DNA from 3 places in the Streptomyces sp. NPDC018610 genome. Region 2 is predicted to be linked to each of the others. Evidence: riboswitches for the same ligand, from Rfam matches in the RefSeq annotation. Region 2 holds a riboswitch; each other region holds the start of a gene.
What was found. Region 2 has a riboswitch for cobalamin ahead of ACH5A8_RS29670 (CbtB-domain containing protein). Riboswitches for the same ligand answer to the same signal wherever they lie in the genome.
Positions count from the first base shown of each region.

Region 1 (5,400 bases), on a different contig from region 2:
GGCATCGCCGCCCTCGCGTACTGCTTCGCCCTGGGCCGCGTGGGCCGCTTCAGCCCGCGGGCGACCGCGCTGCTGCTGTCCGGCTGCGCTCTGCTCGCCGTCTATGTCGTGCCTTTCCTGAAGTACCCGGCGAACCCGCCGTCGGTCGGCGATCCCGACACCATCAGCAAGCGGACCACGCTGTACTTCCTGATGATGCTGCTCAGCGTCCTCCTCGCGGTCGCTGCCACCCTCCTGGGCAAGCGCCTGGCGCCCAGTCTCGGCACCTGGTGGGCGACAGTGGTCGCGGTGACCGCGTTCGCCGTCATGATCGGTCTGGCTTACGAGTTCCTGCCCGTCATCAACGAGGTGCCGAAGGACTTTCCGGCCGCCCTGCTGTGGCGGTTCCGGCTGTCCGCACTGGCCATCCAGACCGCGATGTGGGCCGGCTTCGGCCTGCTCTTCGGCGAACTGGCGGAACGCCTGCTGCACCCGAAGCCGGCGGCAGCCGCGAGCGGCCGCGCGGTTCCGGCCGCGCACTGATTCCTTCCGGACAACAGAGGGCCCTACGGAACCATCCGGGGGCCTTCTGGCGTTCTCCGGACACCGATTCCGACGGAAGAGTGAGTACGGCTCGGTAGTGCAGCCCGACCCTACGCGGACCACCCGGCCGATGAGCGGAGGAACCGAGTGGCCAAAACCCCCCAGCCGCGCCACATCACCCTCGGTGGCCGCGAGGCGGTCGCCCTCACCCGGGAGGAATACGACCAACTGATCGCCAGCCGACGGCAGATCGGCGGCCAGAGCGCCCGGGTGCGGGTCCTCGCCCAGCAAGCCAAACGCACCGAACAACTACTCCGCGACCTGGAGGCACTGATTGCCGCACAGGGGGAGGGCTGCAGCGGGCAGGTCCGCACATCGTCGACGACCTGCCCCGAAAGCCCGGCCACCCGGACGAATGCTGCTGGTGCCTGCCTGCGGTGCGAGTTGGCGTCGCTGCTGCGCCGTCACCGGGCCCTAGAGCCCTGAGCGCCGGTAGTTGAGTCCCAGTCGACGTCCGGCACGCCCAGGGGGCGTCCGAGCCGCAGATTCCAGCGCCCGGCTCGGCCGCTGAGTTCGGTCACCGTGAGCGGTGGCACATCGAGGCGCCAGAAAACAGTGGCGGGTAGGTCCAACGCCTGTGTGATCGCCGCCCGCACCACCTCCGGCTCGACCACAGCGAGCACACGACCCTCGAAAGCCCCCGCTCCCTCCAGCCACCGTGAGACCCTCTCGCACAGGACCTGTACGGACTCACCCCCGTGCGGTGCGCTGCACGGGTCCGTGAGCCAGTGGGCCACGGCTTCCGGCTCGGCAGCCGCCACCGCCTCCAGCGTGCGGCCTCGCCAGCGGCCCACGTCCAGCCCGGCCAGCTCCGGCGTCTCTCCGCCGTCGAGGCCGAGCGCGCTCGCCGTCTGCCGACAGCGCGCACTCGGGGACACGAGCACGTGCGCGGGCACGGACAGTGACCCGGCGCCCGCACGGGCGCGAGCCGTGCCGGTGTCATCGATCGAGTCGCCGTCGTAGAACCGGGCCCTTCGCAGTGATGGGCTCGTGGCCGGTGAGACGAAGGTGACGCGACTGGTCACGGGGCTGCTCCTGCTGTCGGTGTCATGGGGGCGTGGGTGCCCACCGCTTTGCGGGACGGCCGGGTCACGGTCGTCTTGTGCACCGCCTGCTGGACGGCCTGATAAACCCTCTCGGTACCACACCGCGTCTACAACCACGGTGACTCCCGCGTGCCCATCATGCGGGATGCCCTGATCTTCGTGATGAGCCGCGTGACCGGCTGGACTGCCCACATCACCGAACAAACTCGCCCGCGACGCTCTGATCCGCCCGCGCGGGACCGGGCCAGCGGGCGGTGCCGACGGCCGAGTAGGGATACATGGCTGCCGGCGCGCTGTCCGGCGGAGAGCGCAGGGCCGGGGCGCTCGTGGCGCCCCGGCCTCGTTCCGTGTCCGGTCAGGTTACGAGGCAGATAGTTCGGCGCGGACGGTGCGGGCGGCGGCGACCAGGTTCTCCAGGGAGGCGCGGGTCTCGGGCCAGGCGCGGGTCTTCAGACCGCAGTCGGGGTTGACCCAGAGCCGTTCGGCGGGGATGGCCTGAAGACCGGTGCGCAGCAGGTCCGCCACCTCCTCGGGGCTCGGCACGCGAGGCGAGTGGATGTCGTACACACCGGGGCCGGCCTCGCGGGGGTAGTTGTGGGCGGCGAGTTCGCGGGCGACCTGCATGTGGGAGCGGGCGGCCTCCAGGCTGATGACGTCGGCGTCGAGGTCGTCGATCGCTTGGACGATGTCGCCGAACTCGGCGTAGCACATGTGGGTGTGGATCTGGGTGTCCGGGCGGACCCCACTGGTGGTGAGGCGGAAGGCTTCGGTCGCCCAGTCCAGGTACTCGGCCCGGTCGGCGGCGCGCAGGGGGAGGGTCTCACGTAGTGCGGGTTCATCCACCTGGATCACCGATGTCCCATCCGCCTCCAGGTCATTGACTTCGTCGCGCAGGGCGAGGGCGACCTGGCGGGCGGTGTCGGCGAGGGGCTGGTCGTCGCGGACGAAGGACCAGGCGAGCATGGTGACCGGGCCGGTGAGCATGCCCTTGACCGGCCGGTCGGTGAGGGACTGGGCGTACGTCGTCCAGCGGACGGTCATCGGCTCGGGGCGGGAGATGTCACCGGCCAGGATCGGCGGGCGGACGTAGCGGGTGCCGTAGGACTGGACCCAGCCGTGCTGGGTGGCGAGGTAGCCGGTGAGCTGCTCGGCGAAGTACTGGACCATGTCGTTGCGCTCGGCCTCGCCGTGCACCAGGACGTCCAGGCCGGTCTTCTCCTGGAAGGTGATCACCTCCTCGATCTCCGCCTTGATCCGTTCCTCGTAGCCGACCGTGTCGATGCGGCCGGCGCGCAGGTCGGCGCGTGCCGCGCGCAGTTCGCCGGTCTGCGGGAAGGACCCGATGGTCGTGGTCGGCAGGAGGGGCAGGCGGAGGTGGGCGCGCTGGGCCGCGCAGCGTTCGGCGTAGGGCTGGGAGCGGCGGGCGTCGGCGTCGGTGACCGCGGCGGCGCGGGAGCGCACGGCCGGGTCGTGGGTGATGCGCGAGCCTGCCCGGGAGGCGAGGTCGGCACGGTTGGCGGCCAGTTCGGCGGTGATCGTGTCGGTGCCCTGGGCGAGGCCCTTGGCGAGGGTGACGACCTCGCGCGTCTTCTGCCGGGCGAAGGCGAGCCAGCGCAGGATCTGCGGCTCGATGTCCCGTTCCGCGGTGGCGTCGAGCGGGACGTGCAGCAGGGAGCAGGAGGCGGCCACGTCGACGCGGTCCGCCAGTCCGAGCAGGGTGCCCAGGGTGGAGAGGGACCTGGCCAGGTCGTTGGCCCAGATGTTGCGGCCGTTGACGACTCCGGCGACCAGGCGTTTGCCGGGCAGGCCGCCGACGGCGGCGAGGTCGTCCAGGTTGGCGGAGGCGGCCTCGGTGAAGTCCAGGGCCAGGCCCTCGACCGGGGCTTTGGCGAGTACCGGGAGGGCCTCGCCGAGCCGGTCGAAGTAGGACGCTACGAGGAGCTTGGGCCGGTCGGTGAGGGCGCCGAGGTCGCGGTAGGCGCGGGTGACTGCGTTGAGTTCGGCCGGTGTGCGGTCCTGGACGAGGGCGGGCTCGTCCAGCTGGACCCACTCCGCGCCCGCGGCCCGCAGGTCGGCGAGGACTTCGGCGTACACCGGCAGCAGGCGGTCCAGCAGGGTGAGCGGCTCGAAGTCGCTCGGGGCACCGGGTGCGGGCTTGGCCAGCAGGAGGTAGGTGACCGGGCCCACCAGCACGGGTCGGGCGGTGAGGCCCAGGGTCAGGGCCTCCTTCAGCTCGGCGACCTGCTTGGCCGCGTCGGCGGCGAAGACCGTGTCCGGACCCAGTTCTGGTACCAGGTAGTGGTAGTTGGTGTCGAACCACTTGGTCATCTCCAGCGGCGCGACGTCCTGGGTGCCGCGGGCCATCGCGAAGTACCCGCCGAGCGGATCGGCGTCCACGGCCTCCCGGTGGCGGGCGGGGATGGCGCCGACCATGACGGTGGTGTCCAGGACATGGTCGTAGTACGAGAAGTCGCCCGTGGGCACCTCGTCGATGCCGGCCTCGGCGAGCTGCTGCCAGTTCGTACGGCGCAGGTCGGCGGCGGTGGCGTGGAGGGCGTCGGCGGTGATGCGGCCCTTCCAGTAGCCCTCGATCGCCTTCTTCAGTTCCCGGCTCTGTCCCTGGCGGGGGTAGCCGTACACGGTGGCGCGTGCTGCCGCGGCTGCGGGCTTGGTGGTCACGGAGATCTCCTTCGCGAGATGAATCCCTGAGATCCCGGGGACGGGACGAGAGCGCGAAGGGGTGACGGAACCGGACGGGTACGAGCCCGCGCGGCACAGCGCGGTCCTCCGCCTGGTACGGTCGCCGACCCGCCCTCGAGGTCACCGGGATGTCCGCGCACGAGTGGTTCGCACACGGGCAGTTGGCAGGTCTTCGGACTCGCGGGCGCGTCTCGTCGTACGAAGTCGTACGAGACACCTACTGGCCGTCGCTTCCCAAGCCCTGCCGGGCCCAGTGCGTATGACGGCGGTCGTTCCCGCTCACCGCTGCGGGGCAGTCCCGGATTCCCACCGGGTTCCCTCTTACGACGCATCCCGCCTGGCGGACGGGGCGAACCAGCTGCACCGGCCAGCCTACGGGGTCACCGTCAGAGAAGAGAGCAGCACGTCCGTCATCTGGACGGTGAGGCGGCCCACATCGCGCCGTACGGTCCACAGGGCGGGAAGCCTGCTGCACACGCGCTTCCCGCCCTTCCCCTGTCACTCCGCGCGGGGACCCTCACACCTGTGGCGGCACGAGCTCCTCAGCCCCCGCGTCGTAGGAGGCCCTCAGACCCGGTTGTAGCAGTGGAACCCCCGGCCGGTCTTCCTGCCGAGCAGTCCCGCCTCCACCATCCGTTGGAGCAGCGGCGGAGGCGCGTAGAGCGGCTCCCGGAACTCGGCGTACAGCGACTCGGCGATCAAGGCGACGGTGTCCAGGCCGATCAGGTCCGCCAGCCTCAGCGGGCCCATCGGGTGAGCGCAGCCCAGCTCCATGCCGGTGTCGATGTCGGCGGCAGTGGCGAAGCCGGACTCCGCCATGCGGATCGCCGACAAGAGATAGGGGATGAGCAGCGCGTTGACGACGAACCCGGCCCGGTCCCGGGAACGGATGACGGACTTGCCGAGCACGCGGGCCGCGAAGTCCTCGACGATGGCGGTCGTGTCGGCCGATGTATGCAGCGATGTCACCACCTCCACCAGTGGCAGCACGGGGACAGGGTTGAAGAAGTGCAGTCCCACGACCCGGTCCGCGCGGCTCGTGGCCATGCCGAGCCGCATGATCGGGAGGGAG
Region 1 covers NZ_JBISAL010000002.1:331,436-336,835, reverse strand. Annotated here, with positions in the region: gene ACH5A8_RS06900 (CbtA family protein) at 1-522, shown strand, start outside; gene ACH5A8_RS06895 (hypothetical protein) at 670-1,008, shown strand; gene ACH5A8_RS06890 (histidine phosphatase family protein) at 987-1,607, opposite strand; partial or broken gene ACH5A8_RS06885 (citrate/2-methylcitrate synthase) at 1,728-1,900, shown strand; gene metE (5-methyltetrahydropteroyltriglutamate--homocysteine S-methyltransferase) at 1,989-4,307, opposite strand; cobalamin riboswitch at 4,474-4,702, opposite strand; gene ACH5A8_RS06875 (3-hydroxybutyryl-CoA dehydrogenase) at 4,896-5,400, opposite strand, start outside.
Region 1: it holds a riboswitch for cobalamin, as region 2 does, so the genes downstream of both, metE (5-methyltetrahydropteroyltriglutamate--homocysteine S-methyltransferase) here and ACH5A8_RS29670 (CbtB-domain containing protein) in region 2, are expected to answer to the same signal.

Region 2 (5,400 bases):
GCCCGGGAGTTCACCGCCGGCCTCCAGGGGCAGCGGCTCGTCCCGCGCGTGCCACCGGCGACGCCCGGGCGGGTCCCCCTCCCGCCAGGCCCCGGAGGCCGGCGGGAGGGGGACCCCGAAGGGCGTCGGCACGGTGCTCAGGACGCGCCCTTCGCCGCGCGGAACCCCGCCTCCAGGTCGGCCTTGAGGTCGGCGAGGTTCTCGATCCCGACCGACAGGCGCACCAGTCCCGGGGAGGCGCCGGTGGCCGCCAACTGGGCCTCGTCGAGCTGGCTGTGCGTCGTGGACGCCGGGTGGATGATCAGGCTGCGCACGTCGCCGATGTTGGCGAGGTGGCTGAACAGCTCGACCACGTCCACGAACCGCTTGCCGGCCTCGACGCCGTCGCGCAGCTCGAAGGAGACCAGCGCGCCCGCGCCCCGGGGCAGGTACTTCCGTCCCGCCTCGTACCACTTGCTGGACTTCAGCCCCGGATAGTGCACGGCGGCGACCTCGTCGCGCCGCTCCAGCCACTCGGCCAGGGCCAGGGCGTTGGCCGAGTGGCGTTCCAGGCGCAGGCTCAGCGTCTCCACGCCCTGCAGGAGCAGGAAGGCGGAGTGCGGGGAGAGGGCCGGACCGAGGTCGCGCAGCAACTGCACCCGCAGCTTGACGGCGTAGGCGCCCGGGCCGAGCGCGGGCCAGTAGCGCAGCCCGTGGTAGCTGGGGTCGGGCTCGGTGAAGTCCGGGAACCGGTCGGCGTGCGCCCCGAAGTCGAAGCTCCCGCCGTCGACGACCACGCCCGCGATCGCCGTGCCGTGCCCGCCGAGGAACTTGGTCGCCGAGTGGACGACGATGTCCGCCCCGTGCTCCAGGGGACGCAGCAGATAGGGGGTCGGGAGGGTGTTGTCCACGATCAGCGGCAGCCCGGCCGCGTGCGCGACGTCCGCGACCGCCCGCACGTCGAGCACGTCGCCGCGCGGATTGCCCAGGGTCTCGGCGAACAGCGCCTTGGTGTTCGGCCGGACCGCCGCCCGCCAGGCCTCGACGTCGTCCGCGTCGTCCACGAACGACACCTCGACGCCCAGCTTCGGCAGCGTGTGCCGGAACAGGTTGTAGGTGCCGCCGTACAGCGACGAACTGGAGACGATGTGGTCACCGGCGCTCGCGAGCGTCAGGATCGCCAGGGTCTCCGCGGCCTGCCCGGAGGCGAGCGCCACGGCCGCGACGCCGCCCTCCAGGGCGGCGACGCGCTGCTCGAAGACGTCCTGGGTGGGATTGTGGATGCGGGTGTAGATGTTGCCGGGCTCCGCCAGCGAGAACAGGTCGGCGGCGTGCCGGGTGTCGCGGAAGACGAACGACGTCGTCTGGTAGATGGGCGTCGCCCGGGCGCCGGTCGCCGGGTCGGGTGCGGCGCCCGCGTGGATCTGCCTGGTCTCGAAGGACCACGCGGAGGTGTCGGGGCCGGGAGGCACTTCCTCGGGGGTGTGGCCGGCGGTGACGGAGTCGACGGGCTGGCTCATGGTGGCTGCTCCCTGGTGCGGAGGGCGGAGGACAGGACTGCTCGCGGCGGGCGAGGGCGCCCGCGGCGCGGGGACGGGAAACACGGAGACACCGCGCGGGGCCGCGAACGACGCCCGGATCGGGGTGCGTTCGACGTGCCGCGGTGAGCGGTGCGCGGTGGGAGAAGACAGGCCGGAGGGGCCGGAGGAACGGGACGGGCTCAGCTCACGGCGCGACAACCCGTGGTGGTGACACGCACGTAGTCGACGTGGCGGCGGGTCACGAGCACGGTCATGGCCCCAGACAACCACAGCGGACCGCCGCCACACCAGGGAACGGTGGTCGTTTCGCCGCAACGGGGTGGGGCGCACAGAGGCAGCGACCCGGCGCGCGAAACGGCTCGAACCACCGGACGTCCCACTGCGCGGTCCGTTGCCCGGTCATCGCCCGGTCATTGCCCGGTCCGTCCACTGTGCGGTGGGATCTTCCCAGGTGGACGCGGTCTTGGCCGTGTCCGCTGCGCGCGGTAAGGTCGGTCCGATATCGACGACGGCGAGACGGAAGCCGGTGGGAATCCGGCACGGTCGCGCCACTGTATGCGTGACGCCCCGACAGGGTGTCACGCGAGTCAGACCCGTGGCCGTCGTCCAGTGCACCACCGACATGGGACGCGAATTCCCGGAGGAGGTTCTGCCATGGCGCAGACCGTCGCCCAGCCGACAGCCACCACTCCCGCCATCCCCGCGAAGCTGCCGCTGAAGGCGATAGCTCCCTGGGCGGTCTTCTTCGGCATCCTGATGCTGGTCCTGCTGTACTTCGTCGGCGCCGAGCAGGGCGCCACCTCCGTGTTCAGCGGCACGGACGTCCACGAGTGGGTCCACGACGCCCGCCACCTGCTCGGCTTCCCCTGCCACTGACGCGAGGGACGCCGCGCATCCATGAACTCCGCAACGGTAAGGAATCTCCTCGTGCGGGGCATGCTCGCCGGCCTGGCCGCCGGCGTGCTCGCCCTCGTCGTCGCCTACCTCCTCGGTGAACCGAGCGTCGACAAGGCGATCGGCTTCGAGGACGCGCACTCCCACGAGCACGAGATGGAGGTCGTCTCCCGCTCCCTGCAGTCCACCGCCGGCCTCGCCACCGGCGTCCTGGTCTACGGGGTCGCCTTCGGCGGCATCGCCGCGCTCGCCTACTGCTTCGCCATGGGCCGAGTCGGCCGCTTCGGCCCGCGGGCGACCGCGCTGCTGCTGTCCGGCTGCGCGCTGCTCGCCGTGTACGTCGTGCCGTTCCTCAAGTACCCGGCCAACCCGCCGTCGGTCGGCGAACCCGACACCATCGGCAAGCGGACCACGCTGTACTTCCTGATGATGGTGCTCAGTGTGCTGCTCGCCGTCGCCGCCGTCATCCTGGGCAAGCGCCTGGCGCCGGTCCTGGGCAACTGGTGGGCGACGGTCGTCGCGGTGGCCGCGTTCGCCGTCGTGATCGGGTCGGCGTACGAGTTCCTGCCGGTCATCAACGAGGTGCCGCAGGACTTCCCCGCCGCGCTGCTGTGGCGGTTCCGCCTGTCCGCACTGGCCGTCCAGACCGTGCTGTGGGGCGGATTCGGCCTGCTCTTCGGCGAGTTGGCCGAACGGCAGCTCGATCCCAAGCCCGCGACGGCCGCGTCCGGGCGTACGGTTTCCGCCCCGAACTGACGATATCGGGACACGCGACGGCCCTTCGGAACCATCCGGGGGCTGTCGCGGGCTTTCCCGTCGAGACCGGACACCGTCCCCGCTGCTCCGTCACCGGTCGTGACATCCTGAACTGTGTCGCCCTCAACGGCTGTTGGTGGCCGATGACCCCGGTCCGTCCAGCGGCCGCCCGAGGCGCAGGTTCCACCGCCCGGCCCGTCCGCTGAGTTCCGTGGCCGTCAGCGGCACCACGTCCAGCCGCCAGAAGACGGCGGCGGGCAGGCCCAGGGCGTGGACGACGGCGGCCCGTACGAGGTCGGGCTCGACCACGGCCAGGATCCTGCCGTCCGCCTCCCGCGTGGCGTCCAGCCAGCTTCCGGCCCGCTCGCACACCTCCTGGACCGACTCACCGCCATGGCCCGCCCAGCCAGGGTCGGCGAGCCAGCGGGCCACCGACTCCGGCTCGGCGGCCATCACCTCGTCCAGGGTGCGGCCACGCCAGCGGCCCATGTCGGAGCCCGCCAGTTCGGGCGACGCCACGGCGTCCAGGCCGAGCGCCGCCGCCGTCTGCTCGCAGCGCACGCTCGGGGACGTGACCGTACGGGCCGGCGAGGGCAGCACCGGCGCCGCCGAACGGGCGCGGGCCGCGCCTAAGTCGTCGATCGGCTCGCCGGCGTAGAAACGGGTCTGCCGCAGCGACGGGCTCATGGCGGGTGAGACGAGGGTGACACGGCTGGCCACGTGACTCCTCCTGGTGTGACGGTCGTCGGCGGATGCGGGCCCAGGTTTTCACGGGAACACGGCACGCGCGCACGGCACACACCGCCGCACGGCAAGCACCGCACGTGTGGTGCGCGCCGCAGGCGCCGCAGGGACCGCAGGGACCGCAGGGACCAACACCCGGCCGAGGCCCGGACACGTACGTCCCGGCCTCGGCCGCGCTCCGGTGGGATCAGGAAGGAGGGGCTGGTTGGGCAAGCGTGCGGAGGCCGTCCGGCCTCCTCCGCCACCCTCGCACCCACGGCGCTCGCCCCCGCGCAGGCCGCTTACCCCCGCGCAGGCCGCTCACCCTCGCGCAGGCCGCGCATCCCCGCGCACGCCGCGCATCCCCGCGCACGCCGCTCAGCCCCGCACCCGGACGACGGGCCGGTGCGGGGCTCATGCGGGATGGTGGGTGCGGGGTCGGTGGGGGTGTCCGGTCAGTGGGCCGTCCAGCCGCCGTCCAGGGGGAGGGAGGCACCGGTGACGTAGCCGGTGTGCTCGGTGCACAGCCACAGGGCCGCCGAGGCGACCTCGGCCGGCTCGATGAGGCGTTTGATCGCGGTGTGCTCCAGGAACACCTGGTCCACCACGTCCGCCGTCGGTATGCCGTGGGCGCGCGCCTGTCCGGCGATCTGGTCCTCGACGAGCGGGGTGCGGACGTAGCCGGGGTTGATGCAGTTGCTGGTCACGCCGTGCGCGGCGCCCTCCAGTGCGACCACCTTGCTCAAACCCTCCAGGGCGTGCTTCGCGGCGACGTACGCCGACTTGTAGGCGCTGGCCCGCAGGCCGTGCACCGAGGAGATGTTGACCACCCGGCCCCAGCCCCGCGCGTACATGTGCGGCAGGGTGCGGCGCAGGATCCGGAACGGCGCCTCCACCATCACCCGCTGGATCAGCGCGAAGCGCTCCGGCGGGAAGTCGTGCACGGGGGCCACGTGCTGCAGGCCGGCGTTGTTGACCACGATGTCGGCGTCGTCGGGCAGCGTGTCCACGGCCTCGGGGTCGGAGAGGTCGACCACGACGGCCGTGCCGCCGATCGCCGCCGCGACCTCCTTGGCGGCCCGCTCGGCCCGGTCCACCACGTAGACGTCGGCGCCGGCGGCGGCGAAGGCCTCGGCGCAGGCCCGGCCGATCCCGCTGGCCGCCCCGGTGACCAGGGCCTTTCGCCCGGTCGCGAACCGGGAGGCGGCCAGGGCGGACACAGTGCTGTGGCTCGGCCCGGCGTGCGGGGCGGTGCCCCCGGCAGGGTTCTCGGTGCTCTCCATGGCGGAACACGGTAGGAACGGAGTCCCGCCCGAGACACGTGGGCCGGTGACACACTTTCCGGCCCCGGGGTGGTCGTGGCCACCATGTGGCGCCGGCCCATCCCACAGCCGCACCGGCCGCACCATGGGTGTGCCACCCATGCCTCCCGCCGCCGTCCTGGCTGCCCCTCACCTGTCCCGGGCCCTCCGGCCGCCCGTACGGTCCGCTCCCAGCGAGCCGGAAC
Region 2 covers NZ_JBISAL010000013.1:48,514-53,913, reverse strand. Annotated here, with positions in the region: gene ACH5A8_RS29680 (homoserine O-acetyltransferase) at 1-132, opposite strand, end outside; gene ACH5A8_RS29675 (bifunctional o-acetylhomoserine/o-acetylserine sulfhydrylase) at 138-1,499, opposite strand; cobalamin riboswitch at 1,996-2,139, shown strand; gene ACH5A8_RS29670 (CbtB-domain containing protein) at 2,175-2,396, shown strand; gene ACH5A8_RS29665 (CbtA family protein) at 2,418-3,170, shown strand; gene ACH5A8_RS29660 (histidine phosphatase family protein) at 3,294-3,890, opposite strand; gene ACH5A8_RS29655 (3-hydroxybutyrate dehydrogenase) at 4,349-5,176, opposite strand.

Region 3 (5,400 bases), on a different contig from region 2:
CTCCGACGTCAGGGCAGTGAATCGTGCCCCGGTCCCGAGAGGCGTCTGCCGGGTCCGGCGGGCCGCACTATGACTCTGACACTGGCACTCAGTGCCATCAAGCTTGGACAGTAGCCAACTTCTGCGAATCTTCGGGCAGCGTTCTGCCAAGTCTGCGAATGCTCCTACCACTGGTTGATCCCGTACCATCACCAAACCAAATCCCCGGCAGGGAGGAACGGGCGGTGAGCAAGACCTACGCGGGGGCGCGGTTGCGGAGACTGCGTGAGGAACGCGGAATGAGTCAAGCGGAGTTCGCCCGTTCTCTGGGCCTTTCCCCCAGCTATCTGAACCAGATGGAGCACGACTCCCGTCCGCTCACCGTGCCGGTCCTGCTCAGGCTGACCGAGACCTACGGCGTCGACCCCGGGTTCTTCTCGGCCCGCGACACGACCCGCCTCGTGGCCGACCTGCGCGAGGCGCTGACGGGAGAGATCACCGCCGCCAGGGTCACCCAGTCCGATCTGGCCGACCTGGCGTCCCGGATGCCCGCGGTCGCCCAGGTTCTGGTCGAACTGGGCCGCCGCAACCAGCTCCTGTCCGAGCGGCTGGCCGGAGTGACGGACGGCCGGGACGGAGACCGGGGCACCGCGCCGTCGCCGCACGAGGAGATCCGGGACTTCTTCTACCGTCGCCAGAACTATCTCCACGACACCGACCTCGCCGCCGAGCACCTGGCCGACGAGATCGGAGTACGGCCCGGCGAGGTGATCGGGGCCCTCACGGCCAGGCTCGCCCGATCTCATGGCGTTCACCTGGCCGCGGAGCCGGGCGAACGGCTGCACCGCTACGACCGGCGGACTCGCACCCTCCACCTGTCCCCGCGCCTGCGGCCCGGCCAGCGTGCCTTCCGCATGGCGACGCAGCTCGCCCTGCTGGAGTACGACGAGGGCCTGGGCAGGCTGGCTGAGGAGGACTTCGAACCCGGTTCACCCGCCCACGCGCTGGCCCGCATCGGCATCGCCAACTACTTCGCCGCCGCGCTGATTCTTCCGTACACCGCCTTCCACACGGCGGCCGAGGAGTTCCGCTACGACATCGAGCGCCTCACCGACCGCTACGGCCTCGGCTACGAGACCGTCTGCCACCGCCTGAGCACCCTTCAGCGCCCCCGCCTGCGCGGCGTGCCCTTCTCCTTCGTCCGGGTCGACCGGGCCGGCAACATGTCCAAACGCCAGTCTGCGACCGCGTTCCACTTCTCACGGGCCGGCGGCACCTGCCCACTGTGGAACGTCTACGAGTCGTTCGCCGCCCCCGGCCGCATCCACGTTCAAATCGCCGAGATGCCCGACGGCCAGCGGTACCTCTGGACGGCCCGAGCTATCACCCGGCACCGCGGCGGGTGGGGCGAGCCCGGCAAGACGTACGCCATCGGCCTGGGCTGCGAGATCCGCCACGCCCATCGCCTCGTGTACTCCGACGGCCTCGACCTCGACAACGCCTCGGCCGCCACGTCCATCGGCATGGGCTGCCGGGTCTGCGAGCGCCTCGGATGCCCCCAACGCGCCGCACCGCCGCTCGGACGTGCCCTGCGGATCGACCCCGACAGCAGCACCTTCGTCCCCTACCCGGTGACCGGCCCCGACGCCCCATCGGACCGCGAGGCGGGCCGGGCGTAGGGCCGGCGTCGGAGAACGACTCCCCGCAACCGCTGTGCGCGGAAACGGCGGGTGTGGGCCCTCACCCGGCTCCAGCCTCCGCCAGGGCCGACACGCGACGGGGCTTGCCGTCGGCATCGATGGCGACGAACGTGAGCCGCCCGGTGGCGACCTCGGTGCCGGGACCGGCGGCGTTCCACCGCTCGGCGGTCACCCTGACCCCGACCGTCATGGATGTCCTCCCCGCACGTTCCAGCTCGGCGTGCACCGTGAGCAGGTCGCCGGCGCGCACCGGGGCCAAGAAGGTCATCCGGTCGACGGACACGGTCACCGCCGGCCCGTCGGCGTGCCGCCCGGCGGCAGCCGCCGCCGCGTCGTCGATCAGCTTCATCACCACGCCACCGTGAATGGTGCCGTACAGGTTGGTGTCGTGCTCGCTCATGATGTGCGCGAGCGTCACCCGGGAGTCGGCCGGGGGCTTCGTGGGGGTGGGCAGGGTGGCGTTCCGGTCGGCCACGTCAACTCTCCTTCGCGAGTCGCGGCAGGGGTGTAACCGCGCACACATAGGGGCGCGGGCAGTTGGCAGGTCTTCGGACTCGCGGGCGCGTCCTCGTCGTTCACCGAGGAGGACTCCTACTGACCGTCGCTTCCCAGGCCCTCCTCGGGCCCAGTGCGTATGACGGCGGTCGTTCCCGCTCACCGCTGCGGGGCAGTCCCGGATTCCCGCCGGGTTCCCTCTTGCGACGCATCCCGCCTGGCGGACGGGGCGAACCAGCTGCACGGCCAGCTTACGGGCCGCGCTCGTGGTGCCGATCCCGGGCGCCTCCAGTTTCCTGCCCGCCAGACACCTCGGCGCGATTCCGCCGCACATCGAACAGGGGAGTTTCCACCGGTGCTCGCACGTCAAGGGCGAGGACCGTGTAGGGCATCCACCTGATGAAAGGTCGGTTCGTGCCATGGTGGAGGCAGGACCTCCGGTACGACGGGTCACAGGCCGTCCGCCGATGCCGGTCAGGAGCTGACGAAGAGTTGACTTCTCGTCGGCTCTTCCAGGGCAGGTTGAGTACCTGTTCCGACGAGGTCATCCGGCTGTGGTCGGGTCAGGCCGTTGTCCCGGAATCGATGGGACGGTTGCACAGTGCTGTCTCGGACGGGGGTCTGACTCATGAGATCTATGACCGAAGTGTCCAGTCACAGGCGTGTCGACTGTCGTTGCGGGATGGCACCTGCAGGTACCGAGCCCCAGGACGTGTCCCAATAGGGGCCTTGCCGAGTTCCGGCGCCATCACGGTTCAGACCGCTCCTAGCGGGCCGGTGTCATCCACCCACCACGTCACCACCGGAAGGCGAACCACCATGACGACCAGACAGCGCAGCACCTCCTCCAGTACGGATCCTCTCGTGCGGAGAGAAGTCGTGCTGGGCGTGGACACGCACGGCGAGGTTCACGTCGCCGCCGTGATCTCCCCGCTCGGGAAGATCTTGGGAACCGAGTCCTTTCCGGCAACGACAGTCGGCTATCGGCAGCTTCTTGTCTGGGCCCGCAAGCGGGGGACGGTGCGCCGGGCCGGCGTCGAGGGCACCGGCACCTTCGGCGCGGGCCTGTCCCGCTACCTGCTAGCGCAGCAGGTCGAGGTATATGAGGTGAACCGGCCCGACCGCTCGGCCCGCCGGCAGTTGGGAAAGTCAGACCCGCTCGATGCGCAGGCCGCCGCGCGGGCCGTGCTCAGCGGTCGCGCCCGGGCCCGGGCCAAGTCCGGTGACGGTCCGGTGCACAGCGCCCGGATGTACAAGCTCGCCAAGGACTCCGCGGTCAAGGCCCGCACCCAGGCGATCAACCAGCTCAAGGCCGTCCTGGTCATCGCCGACCCCGCCCTGCGGGAACGGTTGTCGAGCTTGGGCAACGCCGAGCTGTTCCGCACCTGCGCGACCCTCAGCCCACCCGATGACGGGGGAGACGAGGACGCGGTGGCCCAGGCCACCCACCTGACGCTGCGCATGCTCGCCGAGCGCATCGAACAGCTCACCGGACAGATCAATGAGCTGAACCAGCGCCTGACCCGGCTCGTCGAACGCCACGCCCCACAGCTGCTCGAACCGGTGGGCATCGGTCCGGACAGCGCCGTCACTCTCCTGATCACCATGGGGGACAATCCCGAGCGGCTGAACACTGAGGCATCCTTTGCTGCCCTTTGCGGAGTCAGCCCAATCGAGTACTCCTCTGGCCGCCGGAGCACGCGCCGGCTCAACCATGGTGGCGACCGCCAGGCCAATGCCGCCCTGCACCGCATCGTCTTCACCCGGCTGCGCCACGACCCGCGCACCCAGGCGTACTACGAACGCCGCACGCAGGAAGGCAAGACTCGACGCGAGATCATCCGATGCCTCAAGCGATACGCAGCCCGCGAGGTCTTCAACCTGGTCAGACCGGTTTCCCGCACCCCTGCGTTATAGGGGCGTCCGTGAGACGTGAGAGGGTCTGGGGCGTGAGTGAGACACCCCCGAACACCCTGCAATACCGCTTTGACGGGCCAGAAGACGCTCCGGTCCTGATCCTGGGTCCCTCACTGGGTACCACATGGCACATGTGGGACCGGCAGGTCCCCGAGCTGACACAGCAGTGGCGGGTCTTCCGGTTCGACCTGCCGGGCCACGGCGGCGCGCCCGCGCATCCGGCCGGCTCGGTGACCGACCTGACCGCCCGGCTGCTGGCCACCCTCGACGGGCTGGGCGTGCAGCGGTTCGGGTACGCCGGCTGCGCGCTCGGCGGCGCGATCGGCTTGGAACTGGCCCTGCGCCACCCCGAGCGAGTGGCCTCCCTGGCCCTGATCGCCGCCTCGCCCCGGTTCGGAACGCCCGACGAGTTCCGTCAGCGCGGGGTGGTCGTCCGTACCAACGGCCTCGACCCCATCGCCCGTACGTCCCCGGACCGCTGGTTCACCAGCGGGTTCGCCGCCGCTCAGCCCGCGATCACCGACTGGGCCGTGCAGATGGTGCGCACCACCGACCCCGGCTGCTACATCGCCGCCTGCGAGGTGCTGGCCTCCTTCGACGTCCGGGCCGAACTGGGCCGGATCGGCGTGCCGACGCTCGTCCTGGTCGGCTCCGAGGACCAGGTCACCGGTCCGGCGGAGGCGCGCACCCTGGTGGCCGGCATCCCGGACGCGCGGCTCGCCGTGGTGCCCGGCGCCTCGCACCTGGTTCCGGTGGAGCAGCCCGCCGCCGTCACCGACCTGCTGGTCCGGCACTTCTCCACCGCCTGGCAGCCGGCCTTCGAGTCGAGCACGGGGCAGCTCGCCGTCGTGGCCGCTCCCCTCCGGCCGGTCCTGGCCCCGGCGCCGCAGGCTCCGCAGGGCGCGCCGATCGCGGAGATCGCCCCGGCGGCGGCGCCGCCCCAGGCGACGGGCGCCCCGGACCCTTACGACACCGGGCTCAAGATCCGCCGTGAGGTGCTGGGCGACGCGCACGTCGACCGGGAGCTGGCCGGGGCCGACGACTTCTCCGGCGAGTTCCAGGAGTTGCTCACGCGCTGCACCTGGGGCGGGATCTGGGACCGGCCCGGCCTGGACCGGCGCACCCGCAGCTGCGTCGCCCTCGCCGCCCTGGTCGCGGGCGGTCACGCCGAGGAGCTGGCCGCCCACACCAGGGCCGCCCTGCGCACCGGTCTCACCCCGGACGAGATCAAGGAGGTGCTGCTCCAGACGGCGGTGTACTGCGGGATGCCCGCCGCGGGCCGGGCCTTCCGGGTGGCCCAGCAGGTCAT
Region 3 covers NZ_JBISAL010000002.1:322,526-327,925, reverse strand. Annotated here, with positions in the region: gene ACH5A8_RS06860 (short-chain fatty acyl-CoA regulator family protein) at 225-1,658, shown strand; partial or broken gene ACH5A8_RS06855 (acyl-CoA thioesterase) at 1,750-2,079, opposite strand; cobalamin riboswitch at 2,201-2,428, opposite strand; gene ACH5A8_RS06850 (IS110 family transposase) at 2,994-4,091, shown strand; gene ACH5A8_RS06845 (alpha/beta fold hydrolase) at 4,124-5,400, shown strand, end outside.
Region 3: it holds a riboswitch for cobalamin, as region 2 does, so the genes downstream of both, ACH5A8_RS06855 (acyl-CoA thioesterase) here and ACH5A8_RS29670 (CbtB-domain containing protein) in region 2, are expected to answer to the same signal.